One region of the Mesorhizobium sp. 10J20-29 genome, then DNA from elsewhere that is predicted to be linked to it. Evidence: predicted binding sites of a transcription regulator. Region 1 holds the regulator's gene; each other region holds the start of a gene.
What was found. Region 1 encodes PhoB, which activates phosphate uptake and scavenging genes when phosphate is short. Its sites were predicted from a motif close to TGTCATNNANCTGTCAT; they were not measured.
Positions count from the first base shown of each region.

Region 1 (5,191 bases):
GCGAACTCATCGCCACCATCCGTCAGCTGATGGCCGGCCAGGCCGGCACCCGGCGCCCGCTGCGCATCATCCTGTCTGTTCAGGGCACCACCGATGCCGGCGCGCGCACCATGCTCTGGTCGCCGATCACCCCCCATCTCGACATTCCCTTCGCCGACGTGCTCGAACGCGAGTTCGCGATACCGGCGACGGTCGAGAACGACTGCAACATGATGGCCGTGGCGCTTCGCTGGCGCGACCCGCAGCGCTACCGCGACAATTTCATCGCCATCCTGCTCTCGCACGGCATCGGCATGGGCCTCGTCCTGAAGGGCGAACTGTTCACCGGCACGCGCTCTTCCGGCGGCGAATTCGGCCACATGACGCACCAGCCCGACGGCGCCCTGTGCCGCTGCGGACAGCGCGGCTGCGTCGAGGCCTATGCCGGCAACTATGCGATCTGGCGCAATGCCCGTCGCAATCCCGAGGATTCCGCACCGCAGGACGGCATCGAGGAGACCGACATGCGGGCCCTGGCGGCACGCGCGCGCGCAGCAGACGGGCCGGAGCGCGAAGCCTATCGGCAAGCTGGTTCGGCGATTGGCTTCGGACTGGGCAGCCTGTTCGCGCTGATCGATCCGGCCCCGGTGGCTTTTGTCGGCGGCGGCGCGGCGGCCTTCGACATTCTCGAGCCGGATATCCGTGCCGCGATCGCGCGCACCGCTGGCGGGCGGCATGCGGACGCCATTTCCTTCGACACCGTGTCCGATGAGCTGCCGCTCATCCGCCAGGGTTGCACGATGCGCGCCCTGACTTTCGTGGATCAGGAGATTTTCGCCTCGGGAACTGCCTCCGCACAGGGAGAATCCATCGGAAAGGATGTCGCATGAAAGCGCGTTGCTGCAGTCGCGCAAGTTTGGCGGCCCTCATCGCCGCCATCCTCGCCAGCCCCGTCCTCGCGGTCGCCAGCCCCTGGTCGGAAAAGGTCATCCACGAACATGTCGATCAGTCGACGATCAACGGCACCCTGTCGCTTGAGGCCCTTGAGGCGCTCCGCAGCAAGGGTGAGATTCTGTTCACCGGCCGCTTCACCGAAGCCGATGGCGTGGGCCGGCCGTTCGCCACCCAGGCGATCATTCCGACGAAACGCAAGCGGGCTCCCGAAAGCCCCTTCTTCCGCACCGCGGGCATGGATTCCAATGCCTGTTCAGGCTGTCACAACCAGCCGGTGGTCGGCGGAGCAGGCGATTTCGTCACCAATGTCTTCGTCTCCGAGGGTTTTGAGAGCGCCGACTTCGACAGCCTCGACCCGCAGTTCTCGAACGAGCGCGGGTCGAACCATCTTTTCGGCGCCGGCCTGATAGAACTCCTGGCGCGAGAAATGACGGCAGAGCTGCGCACCATCCGCAGCCAGGCTGCAGCAGAGGCACGCAGGACCGGCGAACCGGTCACGGCATCTCTCGCAGCAAAAGGCGTCGACTTCGGCACGATCGTCGCTGCACCGGACGGCGTCATCGACCTCGGCGGCGTCGAGGGCGTCGACGCCGACCTCGTCATCCGCCCCTTCAGCCAGAAGGGCGTCATGACATCGCTGCGCCAGTTCACCGACAATGCACTCAATCACCACCACGGCATGCAGGCATCGGAACGCTTCGGCGAGCGCTGGACAGGCACGCGCGACCATGACGGCGACGGCCACGAGGACGAGATCTCGGTAGGCGACATCTCGGCACTGGTGGCCTGGCAGGCGACGCTGCCGCCGCCGACGGTCCTGCGGCCGACTGATCCTGCATGGCAGGCCGCCGCGACAAACGGCAGCGCGACCTTCGAGGCCATCGGTTGCGCCGAATGCCACAGGTCGTCCCTGCCGCTCGCCTCGCTGAAATTCGTCGATCCCGGCCCCTCGGACATGGCGGGCACGCTGCGCACCGCCGAAGTAGCGGATCCTGCAGTCTACGATCTCTCGCTCTATGCCTGGGCCAGGGCCCTGCCCCGCAACGAGAAAGGTGACGTCCTGGTGCCGCTGTTTGGCGACCTGAAACGCCACGTGATCGCCGACGAACAGGTGGCGGCGCTCGGCAACGAACTGCTGGCCCAGCGTTTCGTCGAGCGCAACGTCTTCATGACCAGCGAACTATGGGGCGTCGGCTCGACCGATCCCTACGGACACCGCAACGACCTTCCCACGCTCGACGGGGTCATACGGGCTCATGGCGGCGAAGGAAGGAAAGCCCGCGACGGCTACATCGCGCTTTCCGATGCAGAGCGCGACGGCTTGATTGCCTTCCTGAGGACGCTGGTCATCGACCCGGCGGCGGTGGCCCGGTGAGCGCGCGCCGCAACATGCTGGCGACCCTCCTTACCGCGCTGGCCGCAGCCGTGCCGGCATGGGCCGAGGACACTGCGCCGCGCAAGCCCGTCAATGACATCCCGCAGATGCACGAGGAGGCGCTGGCGGCAGGCATCGATCATTCCTACACCGGCCCATGGGAGTTCTTCGTCGGTGGCGGCGGCGCTTCGCTCGATTGCAACGGCGACAGGCGCCCGGACGTCTTCCTGGCCGGCGGCAAGGGCGCATCGGGCCTCTATGTCAACGAGAGCGCGGCGGGCGGCGACCTGCGCTTTGCCGAAAAGTCGCTCGACCTCGACGCCAAGGATCTCGCCAACGTGCTCGGCGCCTATGCACTCGACATCGACAATGACGGCCACCGCGACCTTGTTCTCCTGCGGCTCGGCGAGAACATTGTTCTGAGGGGCGGTCCGGGCTGTAGCTTCACCAAGGCCAACAGGCAGCTCTCGCTCGATGGCGGCCGCACCTGGACGACGGCCTTCGCCGCGACCTGGGAAGCAGGCCTGAAATACCCGACCCTTGCCTTCGGCAACTATGTCGACCGTGCCGCTCCCGGTTCGCCCTGGGGCACCTGCGAGGAAAATGTTCTCGCCCGCCCGCAACCGGGCGACAGACCCGACTACTCGCAGCCTTCCGCGCTGACCCCCGGCTACTGCGCGCTGTCGATGCTGTTTACCGACTGGAACCGCTCTGGCACGCCCTCGCTGAGGGTCACCAACGACCGCCAGTATTATCGCGGTGGCGAGGAGCAACTGTGGAAGGTCGAGCCGGAGAATCCGCCCCGGCTCTACGGCAAGGCGGACGGCTGGCAGCATTTGACGATCTGGGGCATGGGCATCGCCGAGGGCGACATCGACGGCGACGGCACGCCCGAGTACGCATTGACGTCGATGGGCGACACCAAGCTGCAGAAGCTCGACGACGAGTCGGACGAGAACCGGCCGGTCTATACGGACGTTGCCTGGGACAAGGGCGCCACCGCGCATCGCCCCTACACCGGCGGCGACCTGAAGCCGTCGACCGGATGGCATTCCGAGTTCGCCGACTTCAACAATGATGGCCTGCTCGACCTGTTCATTGCCAAGGGCAATGTCGAGCAGATGCCCGATTTCGCCGCCAACGATCCGGACAACCTCCTGATCGGCCAATGGGACGGCAGCTTCGCCGAAGCCGGCGATGTCGCCGGCATCGCATTGCCCACCAAGGGACGCGGAGCCATCGTCGAGGATTTCAACATGGACGGCATGCTCGACCTGCTCGTCGTCAACCGCGGCCAGAAGGCCAGCCTGTTCCGCAACTGCGGTGCGGTGGCCGGTGACCTGGCTCGGCCCATGGGCAACTTCGTCGGCATCGAACTGCGACAGAAGGACGTCAATCGCGACGCCGTGGGCGCCCTCATTTACGTCAAATCGGGCACCCAGACCTATGTGCGCAGCGTTCAGGTCGGCGGCGGCCACGCGGCCGGACATGCAGGCTTTATCCACGTCGGCGTCGGCACGGCGGAGCGCGCCGAGATCCGGGTCAAATGGCCGGATGGGGAATGGAGCGCGCCCTACCGGGTCTTCGCCAACAATTTCGTCATCATCGGACGCGACGCGCCCGGCGCTAAATACTGGTACCCGGCCGAGTAGCAGGCCTAGTCTTCGCGGATGGCGTAGCCGGCACCACGGATCGTGCGGATCACGTCTGGCATGCGGCCATTGTTGACTGCCTTGCGCAGGCGCCCGACATGCACGTCGACAGTGCGCTCGTCGATGTAGATCGTCTCGCCCCAGACATTGTCGAGCAGCTGGCTGCGCGAGAACACGCGTCCCGGATGGCGCATCATGAACTCCAGCAGACGGAACTCCGTCGGCCCGAGCTTGATCTCGTTCTTCTTGCGGTAGACCCGGTGCGCCTCACGGTCGAGCATGATGTCGCCGACCTTGAGCACGCTGGACAGCACTTCCGGCTTGGCCCGGCGCAGCAGGGCGCGCACGCGCGCCATGAATTCCGGCGTCGAGAACGGCTTCACCAGGTAATCGTCGGCGCCTGTCGAAAGCCCGCGCACCCTGTCGCTTTCCTCGCCGCGCGCCGTCAGCATGATGATCGGCAGCCGCTGCGTTTCAGGTCGCATGCGCAAGCGGCGGCAAAGTTCGATGCCCGAGATGGCAGGCACCATCCAGTCGAGCACAAGAAGGTCCGGTGCATTTTCCTGCAGGCGGATTTCGGCCTCGTCGCCGCGCGTCACGATCTCGACCTGGTAGCCTTCGGCCTCGAGGTTGTATCGGAGCAGCACGCCGAGCGGCTCCTCGTCCTCGACGACCATGATCTTGGGCGCAATCATTGGCTTGATGCTCTTTCCAGCGCGCTATTCCGCCAAGACCGACAGCGACGTTTCGTCGAGCTTGGGACGGGATACCGGCAATTGTTGTCCTGTAACCACGAAATAGGCGTTCTCGGCGATGTTGGTGACGTGGTCGCCGATGCGCTCGAGGTTCTTGGCACAGAACAGGAGGTGCGTGCAGGAGGTGATGTTGCGCGGATCTTCCATCATGTAGGTCAGAAGCTCGCGAAAGACCGACGTGTACTTGACGTCGATCTTCTCATCGTCGATGCGCAGGTCACGCAGGGCGTCGGCGTCGCGGGCCAGGTAGTGCTTGATGACACCGTCGACCTGGCTGAGCACCATTTCGGACATTCCCTCGATGCCATGCGCGAGGCTGCGCGGCGCCGGGCTCTGCCCGACTGCGCTGACGCGCTTGGCGATATTCTTGGCCAGGTCGCCGATCCGCTCGAGATCGCCGGCCATGCGGATGGCACCAACGACTGCACGCAGGTCCTGGGCCATCGGCTGCCGTTTGGCGATCAGGGTGATTGCCC
Region 1 covers NZ_CP199156.1:802,668-807,858, forward strand. Annotated here, with positions in the region: gene ACT2BZ_RS03910 (ROK family protein) at 1-869, shown strand, start outside; gene ACT2BZ_RS03915 (di-heme oxidoredictase family protein) at 896-2,308, shown strand; gene ACT2BZ_RS03920 (FG-GAP repeat domain-containing protein) at 2,323-3,960, shown strand; gene phoB (phosphate regulon transcriptional regulator PhoB) at 3,966-4,655, opposite strand; gene phoU (phosphate signaling complex protein PhoU) at 4,680-5,191, opposite strand, start outside.

Region 2 (5,191 bases), 1.7 Mb from region 1:
GCACATGGGCATGAGCCGCGCAGAGCGCCGCGCGCGCGCCATCGAACTGCTCGACCTCGTCGGCATTCCCGACCCGGCCGATCGCCTCAGTTCCTTCCCGCACCAGATGTCGGGCGGCCAGTGCCAGCGCGTCATGATCGCCATCGCGATCGCCTGCAATCCCAAGCTCCTGATCGCCGACGAGCCGACCACCGCGCTCGACGTCACCATCCAGAAGCAGATCCTCGACCTGCTGGTCAGCCTGCAGGAAAAGTACGGCATGGGCCTGATCATGATCACCCACAACATGGGCGTGGTGGCCGAGACCGCCGACCGCGTCATCGTCCAGTACAAGGGGCGCAAGATGGAAGAGGCCGACGTGCTGTCGCTGTTCGAGAACCCGAAGAGCAACTACACGCGTGCGCTTCTGTCGGCATTGCCCGACAATGCGACGGGCGACCGCCTGCCCACCATCTCCGACTATCTCGTCGACGAACAGCCTGCCGCCGGAGCCGCGTCATGACAGCAGTCCTCGAAGCCCGCAACCTGGTGCGCGACTACCATGTCGGTGGCGGCCTGTTCGCCAAGCCGCGCACCGTCCATGCCGTGAAGGGCGTCAGCTTCTCGGTCGAGAAGGGCAGGACGCTCGCCATCGTCGGCGAGAGTGGTTGCGGCAAGTCGACACTCGCCCGCATCGTCACGCTGATCGATCCGGCGACCGCCGGCGAGCTGTTCATCGAGGGCCAGAAGGTCGACATCGCCAAGGACAAGCTGACGCCTGTGATGCGCCAGAAGGTGCAGATCATCTTCCAGAACCCCTACGGCTCGCTCAACCCGCGTCAGAAGATCGGTGACGTGCTCGGCGAACCGCTGCTCATCAACACCGACATGCCGGCCTCGGAGCGACGCGACCGCGCCATGGCCATGCTGAAGAAGGTCGGCCTGGCTGAGGAACATTTCGCCCGCTATCCGCACATGTTCTCGGGCGGCCAGCGCCAGCGTATCGCGATTGCCCGAGCGCTGATGCTGAACCCCAGCCTGCTGGTGCTCGACGAGCCGGTCTCGGCACTTGACCTGTCAGTGCAGGCGCAGGTGCTGAACCTGCTTGCCGACCTTCAGGACGAGTTCCAGCTCACCTACGTCTTCATCAGCCATGACCTCTCGGTGGTGCGCTATATCGCCGACGAGGTGATGGTCATGTATTTCGGCGAGGCCGTCGAATACGGCCCTCGCGACGAGGTCTTCGCCAACCCGAAGCACGACTACACGAAGACGCTTTTCGCCGCGACGCCGCGCGCCGACGTCGCTTCGATCAAGGCGCGCCTGGCAAGGAAGGCCGCGGCCTGACCGCGGCCCGGCCCTGAACGCTCAGTAGCGCTGCGGCACGTACATTTCGCCGGGCACCGGGTGGCGCACATAGTCGTCGTGGTGCACCCGCGGCGGCAGCTCTATCTCGGGCTTGGGCACGTCGCCATAGGGGATCTGCTCGAGCAGGTGCGCGATGCAGTTGAGCCTCGCCTTCTTCTTGTCGACGGCCTGCACCACCCACCAGGGCGCATCTTCCGTATGGGTGCGCGCCAGCATCTCTTCCTTGGCCCTGGTGTAGTCTTCCCAATGCACCCGGCTCTCCATGTCCATCGGGGAGAGCTTCCACTGCTTCAGCGGGTCGTGGATGCGCATCTTGAAGCGGAACTGCTGCTCTTCGTCGGTGATCGAGAACCAGTATTTGACGAGCACGATGCCGGAGCGCACGAGCATGCGCTCGAACTCGGGCACCGAACGGAAGAACTCTTCGAGCTCCTCCCTGGTGCAGAAGCCCATCACGCGCTCGACGCCCGCCCGGTTGTACCAGGAGCGGTCGAACAGCACCATCTCGCCGGCCGACGGCAAATGCGGCACGTAGCGCTGGAAGTACCACTGGTTCTTCTCCCGGTTGGTCGGCGCGGGCAGGGCGACGACGCGGCAGATGCGCGGGTTGAGCCGCTGCGTCACGCGCTTGATGGCGCCGCCCTTGCCGGCCGAGTCGCGGCCCTCGAAGATCACCAGCACCTTCAGCTGCTTGTGCTGCACCCAGTCCTGCAGGCGCACCAGTTCGTGCTGCAGCCGGAACAGCTCGCGGAAGTAGATCTTGCGGTCGAGCGTCTGCTCGGCCGGGCCGGACATGCCCTCGGCGACCACCTCGTCGAGCCGGTCTTCCTCCATTTGCACCTCCAGTTCCTCGTCGAAACTGTCGGCGATCTCGTCCTTGATCCGGTTGAGGTCGTAGCTCTGGCTGTCGTTCATGGCGCATGTCCCCGTTGTGGCCCTACAAGGAGCCGGCTTTTGCAACAGAGATGTGACAAGCCGGCAGAGATAGGCGCGCGGAACTGCCCGTCGGTCGAACTGCCGCAGGGGGAGTGAGGCGTAATGAAGTCTCGGCGAATGACCGGCGGGCTGGCGGAACGGCCAAGCTGTGTGTTGCTAGCGCCGTGACCATTTTAGCGCGACCAGGGGCCCCGCGATCAGCCCGACGAGGATCCCGCCGAGCATCCAGACGACCACGACATAGCCGGAATAGCCCTCGAAGCCCGAGGTGCCTGCAAGTTCAGTGTAGAGAAGGCCGGCAAGGAGGCCGATGCCGCCGCCCAGACCGCCACCCAGCACCAGGCCGAGAAATGCCAGCGCTATCCTGCCCGCAGCACTCATGATCACATTACCCCGTATGACCGCACGATGCCAAATGAGGGCGACGCCCCGTGCCCGGGATACTACGCTCATTTCGGCCGGGCGATAGCCACAGGCCGACGGAGCCTAATCCGGTGGAGGGCGATATGGAAGGTCTGGCGAGATTGTTGGTGCCGCTTAGGTGACTCGAACACCTGACCCCATCATTACGAATGATGTGCTCTACCAACTGAGCTAAAGCGGCCGCCGTCCGCCATGGTCGTTACGACGGATTGCGCGGGTGATAGCTTCATTGCGTGCCGAATTCAAGCGGGCGCGTGGCCCATTTGAAAATTCACCGGAACGCCGCGGCGGCGCCTTCTCATCGTCACCTGCACCCACTACTATGCCTCCCAAAGCGCTTTGGGAGTGAAACATGACGATTCGAGCGGTGGTCTGGGGCGAAAATGTCCACGAGCAGACCAGCAAGGAAGTGCGCGCCCTCTATCCCGATGGCATGCATGCGACGATAGCCGCCGCTCTTGCCGGCGACGGGGCCATCGAGGCATCCACGGCAACTCTTCAGCAGCCCGAGCACGGCCTGACCGCGGAGCGTCTCGCCACAACCGACGTGCTGCTCTGGTGGGGCCATGCGGCGCATGGCGACGTCGCCGACGACATCGTCGAGCGCGTGCAGAAGCGCGTCTGGGAAGGCATGGGCCTGATCGTCCTGCATTCCGGCCATTACTCCAAGATTTTCAAGCGCCTGATGGGCACGCCATGCTCTCTGAAGTGGCGCGAGGCCGGCGAGCGCGAGCGCGTCTGGGCGATCAACCGCGGCCACCCGATCGCGCAGGGCATCGGCGAATGCCTCGAGATCGCCGAGACCGAGATGTACGGCGAGCCCTTCGCCGTGCCTGAGCCGATGGAGACGGTCTTCGTATCTTGGTACGAAGGCGGCGAGGTGTTCCGCTCAGGCATGACCTGGCAGCGCGGCGCCGGCCGCATCTTCTACTTCTCGCCAGGGCACGAGACCTATGCCATCTATCACAATCAAGGCGTCCAGCAGGTGCTGCGCAACGCCGTTCGCTGGGCGCACAACCCGGCGCCGGCCTGGTCCGCGATCACCGAGGCGCCCAATGTGCCGGTCGCTTCGGCCAAGGAGAAGATCGTGCAGAAGGGTGCCCGTCTCCATGCCGATGGCGACAAGGGTCTGAGCTGAGGACCATTTTATGAATCGTCTGCTGCTGCTCGGCACCGGCGGTATCGCCGGCACCCATGTCGAGGATTTCGCAAAGATTCCCGAATGCGAGATCGTCGCCTGCGTCGATCTCCTCCCCGGCAAGGCCGAGGCCTTCGCCGCTAGGCACAAGATTGCGCAGCATTTCGAAAGCCTCAAGGCGGCAATTGCCTGGGACGGTTTCGATGCCGCCATCAACGCGACGCCCGACGGTGCCCACAAGGTGACGACGCTGGCGATCCTCGCCGCCGGCAAGCACGTCTTTTGCGAAAAGCCGCTGGCGCCGAACCATGCAGACGCGCTTGCCATGACGGAGGCTGCGGAAGCAGCAGGCGTCGTCAACATGGTGAACCTCACCTACCGAAATTCGCCGGCGCTGCAGCAGGCGCGGGTCATGGTCGAGGCCGGCGAGATCGGCGAACTGCGCCATGTCGAGGCCGCCTACCGCCAGAGCTGGCTGGTCAGCAAGGCCTGGGGTGACTGGCGCACAATGGACCAGTGGCTGTGGCGCCTCTCAACGGGTCACGGCTCGACCGGCGTCCTGGGCGACGTCGGCATTCACATCCTCGATTTTGCGAGCTTCGGCGCGGCCGATGATCTCGCCAGCCTGCAGGCCGAGCTGGTCACCTTCCCCAAGGCCGATGGCGAGCGCATCGGCGACTACGTGCTCGACGCCAATGACAGCGTGGCCATGACGGCGCGCTTTCGCAAGGGCGCGCTGGCGACCATCGTGGCGACCCGTTACGCCACCGGCCACACCAACGATCTCTCGCTGACGCTGCACGGCACGCTTGGCGCCCTCAGGGTCGAGACCGACGGCCAGGCGTCGCACCTCTCCGCCAGCCTCGGCGCGGATGTCGAGCCTGCCCGCTGGCGCGAGCTGGCGCCGCCTCCTGTGCCCCGCAACGCGCGCCGATTCGCTGATGCGCTGGCCTCGGGCGTCAATGGTGACCCCACCTTCCGGCGCGCCGCCGACATGCAGCGGCTGATCGACGCCGCCTTCGAAAGTGCCGCCTCAGGCTGCCGCATCGCGATCGACTAGCGGAAAATCGCCTGTTCGACCGGCAAGGCGTTGCCTCATTGCGCCGCGGCGGCTAACGATCACCGAGGCGAACTGCCGCAATGGGGAAAATTGTTTGGATCCGATCGAGAAGGCGATCCGCAACGCGCTTGAGAAGGGGAATGCCGAAGACCGCGCCTTCCGCGAGAAGGTGTACCGTTCGGCCTTCGCCGCGCTGGAGCGCGCCACGCAGTCGCAGCCGAACCTGACGGTCGAGGTCGCAATCAAGCGTCGCAAGAACCTGCAGGCACGCATCACCAGCATCGAAT
Region 2 covers NZ_CP199156.1:2,469,027-2,474,217, forward strand. Annotated here, with positions in the region: gene ACT2BZ_RS11845 (ABC transporter ATP-binding protein) at 1-502, shown strand, start outside; gene ACT2BZ_RS11850 (dipeptide ABC transporter ATP-binding protein) at 499-1,326, shown strand; gene ppk2 (polyphosphate kinase 2) at 1,348-2,262, opposite strand; gene ACT2BZ_RS11860 (hypothetical protein) at 2,440-2,664, opposite strand; tRNA gene ACT2BZ_RS11865 (tRNA-Thr) at 2,812-2,887, opposite strand; gene ACT2BZ_RS11870 (ThuA domain-containing protein) at 3,059-3,844, shown strand; gene ACT2BZ_RS11875 (Gfo/Idh/MocA family protein) at 3,855-4,904, shown strand; gene ACT2BZ_RS11880 (hypothetical protein) at 4,999-5,191, shown strand, end outside.
Region 2: ppk2 (polyphosphate kinase 2) is a predicted target of PhoB. The motif match lies at 2,304-2,320, and genes of this name have one in related genera.

Region 3 (5,191 bases), 580 kb from region 1:
GCCCGGCACGCGTCCTGATGCAGGACTTCACGGGCGTGCCCGCAGTCGTCGATCTCGCGGCGATGCGCGACGCCATGGCCTCGCTGGGCGGCGATCCGCAGAAGATCAACCCGCTGGTGCCCGTCGATCTCGTCATCGACCACTCGGTCATTGTCGACGAGTTTGGCACGCCGATGGCCTTCGCGCACAACGTCGACCTCGAGTACCAGCGCAACCAGGAGCGTTACAAGTTCCTGAAATGGGGCCAGCAGGCGTTCCGCAACTTCCGCGTCGTGCCGCCCGGCACCGGAATCTGCCACCAGGTCAATCTCGAATATCTCGCCCAGACCGTATGGACGACAACCGGCGAGGACGGCGACGTCATTGCCTACCCGGACACCTGCGTCGGCACCGATTCGCACACCACCATGGTCAACGGCCTCGGCGTGCTCGGCTGGGGCGTCGGTGGCATCGAGGCGGAAGCAGCGATGCTGGGTCAGCCCGTGTCGATGCTCCTGCCCGAAGTCATCGGCTTCCGCCTGACCGGCAAGCTGACGGAGGGCGTCACCGCCACCGACCTGGTGCTCACCGTCACGCAGATGCTGCGCAAGAAGGGCGTCGTCGGCAAGTTCGTCGAATTCTACGGCCCGGGCCTGTCCAACATGACGCTCGCCGACCGCGCCACGATCGGCAACATGGCGCCCGAATACGGCGCGACCTGCGGCTTCTTCCCGGTCGATTCCGAGACCATCCGCTACCTGACCATGTCCGGCCGCGCCGAGAGCCGCATCGAACTGGTCGAGGCCTATTCCAAGGCCCAGGGCATGTGGCGCGAGAAGGATTCGCCGGAGCCTGTCTTCACCGACCTTCTCGAACTCGATCTCGGCGAGGTCGTGCCGTCCATGGCCGGGCCGAAGCGCCCCGAGGGACGCGCGGCGCTGCAGGACATCCCGTCCGGCTTCGCCAAGGCTATGGAGACCGAATACAAGAAGACGGTCGACGCCGCCGCCCGCTACAAGGTCGAGGGCGAGGATTTCGATCTCGGCCATGGCGACGTGGTGATCGCCGCCATCACCTCCTGCACCAACACATCGAATCCGAGCGTGCTGATGGCAGCCGGCCTCGTGGCGCGCAACGCCAACCGGCTCGGCCTGAAGCAGAAGCCGTGGGTGAAGACGTCACTGGCGCCCGGCAGCCAGGTCGTTGCCGAGTATCTGGAGAAGTCGGGCCTGCAGAAGGAACTCGACCAGATCGGCTTCAACCTCGTGGGCTTCGGCTGCACCACCTGCATCGGCAATTCCGGTCCGCTGCCGGCGCCGATTTCCAAGACCATCAACGACAAGGGCCTGATCGGCGCGGCCGTGCTGTCGGGCAATCGCAACTTCGAGGGCCGCGTCTCGCCGGACGTGCAGGCGAACTATCTTGCCTCGCCGCCTCTCGTCGTCGCCTATGCGCTGGCCGGGACCGTGACCCGGGACCTAACCACCGAGCCGCTCGGCGAGGACCGCGACGGCAACCCGGTCTTCCTGAAGGATATCTGGCCGTCGAGCCAGGAGATCGACGAGTTCATCGCCGAGAACGTCACGCGCGAACTCTTCGCGCGCAAATATGCCGACGTCTTCAAGGGCGACGACAACTGGAAGGCTGTCCAGATACCTGAGGGCCAGACCTACACCTGGGACAATGACTCGACCTATGTCCAGAACCCGCCCTACTTCACCGGGATGGGCAGCAAGCCGGCCGCTATCGGCCGCATCGAGGGCGCACGCATCCTTGGCCTGTTCGGCGACAAGATCACCACCGACCACATTTCGCCGGCCGGTTCGATCAAGGCCGCGTCGCCGGCCGGAAAGTACCTCACCGACCACGGCGTCGGCGTTGCCGACTTCAACCAGTACGGCACGCGCCGCGGCAATCACGAGGTGATGATGCGCGGCACCTTCGCCAACATCCGCATCCGCAATCACATGCTGGGCGAGAACGGGCGCGAGGGCGGCTACACCATCCACTATCCCTCCAAGGAAGAGATGCCGATCTACGACGCAGCCATGCAGTATCGCCAGGAAGGCGTGCCGCTGGTCATCTTTGCCGGCGTCGAATACGGCAACGGATCGTCGCGCGACTGGGCGGCCAAGGGCACCAACCTGCTCGGCGTACGCGCCGTCATTGCGCAGTCCTTCGAGCGCATCCACCGCTCGAATCTCGTCGGCATGGGCGTCGTTCCCTTCGTGCTCGACGCCGGCACCTCCTGGGCCTCGCTTGGCCTGAACGGCGACGAGACCGTAACCATCGAAGGCCTGGAGGCCATCCGCCCGCGCCAGAAGATGGTGGCGAAGATCAGCTATGCCGACGGCCGCACCGTCGACGTGCCGATCCTGTGCCGCATCGATACGGTCGACGAGCTCGAATACTTCAAGAACGGCGGCATTCTGCAATACGTGCTGCGCGATCTCGCCGCCTAGCATCCGCATCCCTGTCCGCCGGGCTCTGGCCCGGCGGTTCGGGCGGCGGGCCGGGGTTTCACCGCAACGTGACTTCCCGTTGTTCGGATGATCTGTCAATCAGGTCGGCAATCATCTGGGAGGCGGCATCGGCGGAGCCGCAATGCATATGCGTAACAGGATCTTGTTGACGGCCGCGACCTTGCTCGCCCTGTGCGCGCCATCGCTCGGCGGTGATTTCCAGAGGCCGGCCGGCGTCGTCGAACTCTTCACCAGCCAGGGCTGCAGTTCCTGCCCGCCCGCCGACCACGTGCTCGACGAGCTTGCCAGCAGCGGCGACGTCATCGCACTCGGCTACCACGTCGACTACTGGGACTATCTCGGCTGGAAGGACACGCTCGGCAGCCCCGAGAACACCAAGCGGCAGTACCAGTACGGCAAATCGCTTGGAGAGCGCTCGGTCTACACGCCGCAGGCAGTCATCAACGGCTCAAGCCATGTCAACGGCGGCAAGCGCAGCGCCGTGCTTGGCGCCATAGGCAAGACACGCGAGGCCGGCGGACTGCCGATCGGCATCGCCGTCAGCGAGGCCGGCGACAGCATCATCATCAACACCGATGCCGCGCCGAACCAGAAGGGCAATGCCCACCTCGTTCTCGTCTATTTCGACCCGCAGCACCCGGTGGTCATCCAGCGCGGCGAGAACCGGGGAAAGACCATCAACTACGCCAATCCGGTCACCGATATCCAGACTGCGGGAATGTGGCACGGCAAGGCGGCGAGTTTCGAATTCCCCAAGAGCGAGATCCTGCGCAAGGGCGGCTGCGCCGTGCTGCTGCAGTCGGTCCGCCCGGGCGGCCTGCCGGGTCCCATCCTCGGCGCAGCGATGATCGGCCAGCCAGCGAGCTGAACCGCTTTCCGGATACTAAAAAGCCGGCGCCAGCTTGCTACTGACACCGGCCATTTTGGTCTTTGGGATCGTCGCACCCGACTTCCCGAAGGAAGCCGAGGTTGGTTCGATCCGACTCAGACCCGTGGGCGGGGGGCTTGGGGTTTACGAGCCAGTGCCGGACCGAACCGTCTCAGGCAACACAAGTAAATTCGTCGGACATTGGGGCGTGAGCACGGATAAATAACGGCAGCAATGTGGCGTGACATCACCAATCAATTCAGAATGTATCTGTCGCGTGAACAGCTGGTTTGCCATTCTGCGCCGTTGCGTGATTGCATCCTCGGGTATTGCAATTGCAGCGTGAAAACGTCACCTTTGATTGTCAGGCAACTGTCATGAAAGGTCGCTGATGATGGATCGCGCCCCGGGACCGGAGGATAGGGAAGACTCCGGGATACTGATCCGCCTCCATGAGGCGCGGCGCGAACGTCAGGACCTGCCCGTTACGTTTCACCGACGCGAACTCGACCAGATCCTGCGCCTCTATGGCCGGATGGTCGCGGCCAACGAATGGCGCGACTATGCTATCGACCATCTTCAGGACCGCGCCGTATTCTCCGTCTTCCGGCGCACCTCCGAGACCCCGCTTTACCGCATCATCAAGGATCCGTCGCTCGCGCGCCGGCAGGGCGCCTGGTCGGTCGTCGCGGCTGGCGGGCAGATTCTCAAGCGCGGTCATGAGCTTGCCCGCGTCCTGAGCGTCTTCGACAAGAGCCTGAAGCTGGTCAGCGGCAGGTCCTGAACGGATCGGCTCCGCCGGCAAGCAAGCGGACTGCGACCTGCTACGCCCTCACCGGGCCCGGCTCGGCGTCAGGCGGCGTCTCCGAACCGCCATTCATCGAAAACTGCATGAACACCGTATCGAGCCAGCGCCCGTGCTTGTAGCCCGAGCCCTCCAGCCTCCCGCAATGGCGGAAACCGACGCGCGCATGCAGCCTGACTGACGGACTTTCTGGCGAACCGTCGCCTATCACCGCGATCATCTGCCGAAAGCCGAGCGCCTCGGTCTCGCCGATCAGGCGCTCGAGCAGCGACCGGCCGGTGCCGCTGCCCTTCGCCCAGGGCGCGACATAGACCGAGTTCTCGACGATGAAGCGATAGGCCGGCCGCGGCCGGAACGGCCCGGCATAGGCATAGCCGGCAATCCGTCCGGAGATTTCGGCCACCAGGTAGGGAAAGCCGCCATCAGCCAGTGTGCGGTAGCGTCTGGTCATCTCGGCGAGCGAAGGCGGTTCGAGTTCGTAGCTCGCCGTGCCGTTGAGAACCGCATCGGCATAGATCTTGGTGATCGCGTCGAGGTCCGCCGCGAACGCGGGCCGGATCTGTGTGGTGGTCATGTCGCGCTCGTCAGTGATTCACCGATCAAAGCAGCGGTCCGGCCAAAAGAAAAGGGCGGCCGCATGGGCCGCCCTCGGATTTCTGCGTGTACGGCAGCGGCTATTCGCGGTTGCCGAGGAACTGCAGCAGGAAGGTGAACAGGTTGATGAAGTCGAGGTAGAGGCGCAGCGCGCCCATGATTGCCTTGCGGCCCGAGACTTCGGAGCTGTCGCCCTCGTAGTACATTTCCTTGATCTGCTGCGTGTCGTAGGCCGTGAGGCCTGCGAAGATCAGCACGCCGATCGACGAAATGGCGAACTGCAGTGCCGACGACTGCAGGAAGATGTTGACCACCATCGCGATGATCAGGCCGAACACGCCCATGACAAGGAACGTGCCCATGCCGGTCAGGTCGCGCTTGGTCGTATAGCCCCACAGCGACAGAGCGCCGAAGGCGGCCGCGGTGATGAAGAAGGTCTGCACGATGCTCTGCGCCGTATAG
Region 3 covers NZ_CP199156.1:1,380,012-1,385,202, forward strand. Annotated here, with positions in the region: gene acnA (aconitate hydratase AcnA) at 1-2,441, shown strand, start outside; gene ACT2BZ_RS06630 (DUF1223 domain-containing protein) at 2,590-3,330, shown strand; gene ACT2BZ_RS06635 (DUF2794 domain-containing protein) at 3,722-4,114, shown strand; gene ACT2BZ_RS06640 (N-acetyltransferase family protein) at 4,155-4,709, opposite strand; gene ACT2BZ_RS06645 (Bax inhibitor-1/YccA family protein) at 4,810-5,191, opposite strand, start outside.
Region 3: ACT2BZ_RS06635 (DUF2794 domain-containing protein) is a predicted target of PhoB. The motif match lies at 3,693-3,709, and genes of this name have one in related genera.